One region of the Blautia hydrogenotrophica DSM 10507 genome, then DNA from elsewhere that is predicted to be linked to it. Evidence: predicted binding sites of a transcription regulator. Region 1 holds the regulator's gene; the other holds the start of a gene.
The links. The regulator NrdR, encoded in region 1, represses ribonucleotide reductase genes. The targets are predictions, from matches to a motif close to CACAANATNTTGTG.
Positions count from the first base shown of each region.

Region 2: a site for NrdR is predicted at 1,958-1,971, ahead of nrdD (anaerobic ribonucleoside-triphosphate reductase). Genes of this name have one in related genera too.

Region 1 covers NZ_CP136423.1:1,371,751-1,374,963, reverse strand. The annotation lists gene BLHYD_RS06435 (Na+/H+ antiporter NhaC family protein) at 1-1,290, opposite strand, end outside; gene nrdR (transcriptional regulator NrdR) at 1,305-1,766, opposite strand; gene BLHYD_RS06425 (YlmC/YmxH family sporulation protein) at 2,003-2,260, shown strand; gene BLHYD_RS06420 (fructose-bisphosphatase class III) at 2,291-3,213, opposite strand, start outside.
Region 2 covers NZ_CP136423.1:456,550-459,762, forward strand. The annotation lists gene asnA (aspartate--ammonia ligase) at 1-335, opposite strand, end outside; gene BLHYD_RS02185 (MATE family efflux transporter) at 478-1,830, shown strand; gene nrdD (anaerobic ribonucleoside-triphosphate reductase) at 2,019-3,213, shown strand, end outside.

The DNA of each region.
Region 1 (3,213 bases):
TTTGACAAACAGAATAAAAACCAATCCGCTGACCGCCATCAAAATCGGGTAGAAACAGTAAGGTATAATCTGATATGGCGTCAGTTGTGTGAGGCTGGCCGCTGACAGAAGCTGTGCCCCATATGGAATCAATCCCTGCCCCACAGAAGTAAACATATCTAAAAGTGACGCTGATCTTTTCGGGCTGATTTCAAACTCATCACTAATCTCTTTCGCGATAGGACCAGCCATGACGATCGCCACCGTATTGTTGGCCGTACACATGTCTACGAGTAGGGACAAAAACGCAATACCCAGTTCCCCGCCTTTCTTTCCTTTGATACGTTTCTTGATGAATTCCAGGATAAACTGAATACCGCCCATCTCCTTTACCAGAGACACAATACAGGCCACTACCATCGAAATTACTGTGATGTCATACATTCCCATAATGCCGCCGCTGCCATCTGCACCCTGGGCGATCACACGGAACATGTCCGCTGGCAGAATACTACCCGTGGCGATTCCCACAACCAAAGACAGGATAATACCGGCCAGAAGAACCAAAAACACGTTGAAACCGATCAAAGCTCCTACTAACACCACCAAATATGGCAGAACTCTCCAGATATTGTAGGAGAGATCTCCGCTAAGCTGAAAACTTCCATTTCTTGTCAAAATCACAAACAAGATGATCGTGATAACCGCCGCCGGAAGCACAATGAAGAAGTTCTCCTTAAATTTGTCCTTCATCTCGCAACCCTGTGTCTTTACCGCCGCGATCGTGGTGTCTGAGATCATGGACAGGTTATCTCCAAACATAGCGCCGCAGACCACCGCACCAATGCAGATTGGCATTCCAAAGCCAGTCTTCTCACTGATTCCCACTGCAATTGGAGCCAGAGCTGCAATCGTTCCCATGGACGTTCCCATGGATATTGAGATAAAACATCCAATCACGAATAAACCTGCCACTGCTACCGAAGACGGCAGAATCGACAGTCCCAGGTTTACGGTGCTCTCAACGCCCCCGGCCGCTGTGACTGCCCCGGAGAAACCTCCCGCCACTAAAAAAATCAGGCACATCGTGATGATATTGTCATCGCCCACACCCTGGGCCACAATATGTATTTTTTCATGAAAATCATGCTTTCTGTCCTGGATAAAAGCCACAAGCAGAGCGATTAGAAACCCAACAATTGCCGGCATACTGTTAAAATCACCGCTGACAAATCCAGAGCCCAAAAAAATCACCAAAAATACGATAATCGGCAGTAGTGCCCTGCCGTTTGCTTTTACTTTTCCTTCCATGTATCTTCCCCTCTCTATTCTTGTTTTCCCTCCAAAAGCTTACTCAGTTCTTCCATAAAAGTATTGACATCTTTGAATTCCCGATAGACAGACGCAAAGCGCACATAGGCCACTGCGTCCAAATTCTTCAGTTCTTCCATCACAATCTCGCCAATTCTTGTACTGGAAATCTCTCTTTCTTCTGTATTAAAAATCTTCCCCTCGATTGCATCAATGGCAGAATTAATTTTCTCCACCGGAACCGGACGTTTATAACAAGCCCTCAAAATACCTGCTTCAATTTTAGACCGCTCATACTGCTCCCGGTTCTGGTCTTTCTTGATTACAATCAACGGAATTGTCTCCACCTTTTCATAAGTGGTGAACCTTTTTCCACATGCATCACACATGCGCCTTCTACGGATAGAATTATTTTCCTCCACTGGCCTGGAGTCCACAACTCTGGTGTTATCCTGATTACAATACGGACATCTCATATATTTCTCCCCTCATATTCCGAATCAGTCTCAGACAGCTATCATGGAAATCGCTGCATTTCTTGTAAGTATACTGAAAATTCCAATTTCCGTCAAGAAAATTTCCAAAATCAGTTTATTATCTGATAACTATTCGTTACAGTTCAGTCCTCCAATGTCTCACAAGGCGTTTTCTAACTGAAACGCATAAACTGTCTTCCACCCCCATAGGTTTATAAAAAAGGATGGATCAGTCTATGCGTTTGTTCGAACTGCGTCAAAAAGAAATCATCAATATCTGCACCTGCAAAAGCCTGGGCTGTCCCGTGGATATAGACTTTGATATCTGCACCGGGCGTATGCTGGCGCTGATCGTCCCCGGTCCAGCCCGAATCTGCGGTTTTTTCGGCAGAGACAGCGAATATATCATTCCCTGGGAATGCATCCGCCAAATCGGCGAAGATATCATTCTGGTAGAAATCAAGGAAGATCGCTGCCTGAATAAAGATTTTTAGTACAGCGAATTTATAATTCGCTGTACTAGTTTATTTTTTCTCGATAATCAAGCCATCCCGGTACGCCTGAAGAAGCATCTTCAGCTCCCGAATCCGCTCTTTCAGCGCAGCTCCGTTGTCAGTGTCTCCCACAAGCCGCCTGCGCTGACTTCTGCGGACCGCCACCTGACGGGAAACGATATCCGTCTCTTCCCTCACCGCTGCCTCAGCCGACTTAAAAGGTTCATGAGCAGACAACAACAGACCGTAAGAATTGTAAATCAAGGTATACCCAGCAATTCCAGTTTCTTTCTGATAAGCCCTAGAAAACCCTCCGTCGATCACCAGAACTTTTCCATTACATTTTACTGGGCTCTCCCCATCCTGCTGATGTACTGGGACATGTCCATTGACAATATGAGCACCGGAAGTCTCCAAACCAAATTCCTTAAAAATCTGGTCCACCACCTTCTCATCTTCTAACAAGGAATAATATGGATTTTTCTTTTCTACATGCGTCTGCTTGTCCGCGATGAAATATCTCTCAAAAGTAGTCATCCGATCTTTTCCAAACAATGGGGAATTTGGCCCAGTCCAGATATACCAACAGATATCCTTTCCTTTCTCCTGTTCCACTGGGTCTAAAGCAAAAAATGCCTTTCTCACATAGACTTCCAGAGCATCGTACAGTGCTTTTCCATGATAACTCTTATCAAAGACCCTAACCTGTTTAAAGCTTCCATCTTCATTCAAAGGCACACAGCCATGGTATAACAGGTTTCCATTGTACACTTTGTAGAGATTCCCTTGACTGAGCAAAAGCTTCATGTGTCTTTGCAGTTTCTCACAGTTGATGAACGCTGAGCTCAGTCTCTCCATCACATCCGCCTCTTCTGGGGTCAGTTTGTAAGGATCTTTAGGATCTATTGTCGGAAATAAATTGTCCTTCAGCTTATATTCTTTTCCATAAATCT
Region 2 (3,213 bases), 920 kb from region 1:
TCCCGGCGAATCGCGGTCATATCTGTGTAGAGGCCTTCTCCTTCAGAAAAACCGTATTTTTTCAAAGCGTAACGTTTCCACTTCGCGAGGGAATGGACGATTTCTGCAGTGTTTGTCATGTTTTTAATGTCAAAACTTACTGGGCGTTCTACACCATTTAAGTTATCATTTAACCCGGATTTAGGATCGACGAAGAGAGGTGCCGAGACACGTAGAAGATTCAGACGCTGAGCTAGAGTCTGCTGAAAAAAATCTTTGACGGTTTTAATGGCGACCTGAGTATCGTGCAGATTCAGCTCTGCATGGTAATCTTTGGGTACAGTAAAGTTTTCCAATTTGAACCCCTCCTATTCATTAATGGAAACATTATATCAGGAATTGAAAAGAATAGCAATTTTCTCTTGAAAGATTTATTGGAAATGCTAAAATAGATGGAGTCTGTTCAGATTAAGAAGAAAAAAAGATAGGGGGAAAGACATGAAAACGGAATTAAATTCAAGGCAATTTTACCGGACAGTGGCTGTACTGGTACTGCCGATAGCGCTTCAGAATCTGATCAACGTCGGAGTGACTTCCGCCGATGTCATTATGCTTGGGAGGGTCGGAGAAAACGCATTATCAGGTGTTTCCTTGGCCAATCAGGTATATTTCATTTTGTCACTGATCTATTTTGGATTGACATCTGGGGCAGCAGTGTTGACAGCCCAGTATTGGGGAAAACAAGATGTGCGGACAATTGAGAGAATTTTGGGGATTTCTTTGAGAGTAGGAATATATGCGGGACTATTGTTTACGGTTGTGGCCTGGCTTTTTCCGGTACCCGTGATGAAAATTTTTACCAATGAGCCTACAGTGATCGCCGAGGGAGTAAAATATCTTAAGATTGTTTCCTGCTCTTATGTGCTTTCAGGTATAACCTGTGTGTATCTGAGTATCATGAGAAGTGTAGAGAGGGTAATCGTCGCCACAGTGGTATATTTAATCTCACTGATCGTCAATGTTGTCATCAATGCGATTTTAATATTTGGCCTTTTAGGTGCGCCACAGCTCGGTAGCCAAGGAGCAGCAGTGGGTACTCTGGTAGCCAGATGTACGGAAATTCTTCTGGTTATAATCTATGCCAGAAAATTCAATGATACAGTCAAAGTTCGTTTTCGTGATCTGTTGGAGAGAAGTCCTCAGTTGATGAGCGATTTTAGAGTCTACGCGGTTCCTGTTTTGCTGAATGAATTGGCCTGGGGATTGGGAATGGCAATGATCTCAGCGATTGTGGGACATCTGGGCAGCGCCGCGGTGGCAGCGCATTCCGTGACGCAGGTTAGCCGGCAGCTAGCTATGGTTGTTGGGTTTGGAGTGGCAAGCGCCACGGCGATTCTCTGCGGAAAAGCGATTGGTGAACGCAAAGAGGAACTTGCGAAGGAATATGCCCGGAGACTCACCCGGCTATCCATCGTCGTAGGAGTCTGCGGCTCTTGTGTAATTCTCGCAGTTCTGCCGCTGCTTCACAGAGTGATGAATCTGACGCCTCAGGCCAGGTCTTATTTGACGGTGATGTTTTTCATTATGGCTTATTTTGTGATTTTCCAAACCTTGAACAGTACTTGGATTGTGGGAGTTTTTCGGTCTGGGGGAGATACGAGGTTCGGATTGATTTTGGATTCGGCGGCTCTCTGGGGTGTTTCCATCTGTGTGGGAGCGTTTTCTGCCTTTGTGCTGAAGATTCCCATGCCTTGGGTGTATATGATTTTGTGTGCGGATGAAGTGATTAAGATGCCTTTTTCGTGGAAACGGTATCGTTCTTACCGCTGGCTGAAAAATATCACACGCTAAATTAGAGCTGTATTCATGCTAGAATACCCTGTGGAATAGTACTGTGCGAACGGCAGTCTCTCGGCTATAGCTTCTCGGCGACAAAAAGGGGCTTTTCTTTTTAGAATGAATATGCTATACTCTTTTCTACAAGATATTGTTAGGGGAGATTATGAAAAATCTATATATTGTGTTTGAAAGGAGCAATTATGATTTACATCATCAAGAAAGACGGAACCCGAGAAGAATTTAACGCTGAGAAAATAGTGACGGCTGTCAATAAATCCGCAGCCCGTATTCTCTATAAATTTTCTGAAGAAGAAAAAGAATTTATCTGTCGTTTTGCCACTGAGAAGGCGGAATCTCTGGGGAAAAAAGAAATTCCCATCCAGGATATGCATAACATTGTGGAGGGAGCGCTGGAAAGGGTGAATCCAGCGGTGGCAAAAAGCTACAGGGATTATAGAAATTATAAGTTGGATTTCATTCATATGATGGATGATGTGTATACGAAGAGCCAGGCAATTCGTTATATTGGGGACAAAAGTAATGCGAATACGGACAGCGCGTTGGTGGCGACCAAGAGGAGTTTGATTTTTAATGAGTTGAACAAGGAACTCTACCGGAAATTCTTTATGAACCGCAACGAATTGCAGGCGTGTAAGGATGGATATATCTATATACACGATCAATCTGCGCGTCTGGATACCATGAACTGCTGTCTGTTTGATGTGGCTACTGTTCTGAAGGACGGGTTCGAGATGGGAAATGTCTGGTACAATGAGCCAAAGAGTTTGGATACGGCGTTTGACGTGATGGGGGACATCGTATTGAGTACTGCGGCTCAGCAGTACGGAGGCTTTACGGTTCCTGAAGTCGACAAAATTCTAGCTCCTTACGCCCAGAAGAGTTATGAGAAATATATTGAGGAGTATATGAAGTATTCAGATCCTTCCTGGGAGGGAAGAGAAGAACGTGCAGTGGAGTACGCGCTGGACAAAGTGAAAAGAGAGTACGATCAAGGCTGGCAGGGAATTGAGTATAAATTGAACACGGTTGGCTCTTCCCGCGGGGACTATCCGTTTGTGACAGTGACCCTTGGCTTAGGGACAGAGCCGTTTGAAAAGATGTGCTCGATTTCTTTGCTGAATGTGCATAAAGATGGTCAGGGCAAAAAAGGACATAAAAAACCGGTGCTGTTTCCAAAGATTGTATTTTTATATGATGAGAACATTCATGGGGAAGGAAAGTGCTGTGAGGATGTGTTTGAGGTGGGCTTAGAATGCTCTGCCAAGACGATGTATCCAGACTGGCTCTCTATGTCCGGAGACGGCTATATTGCCAGTATGTATAAAAAGTACAAAAAGGTAATCAGCCCTATGGGCTGTAGAGCGTTCTTGAGTC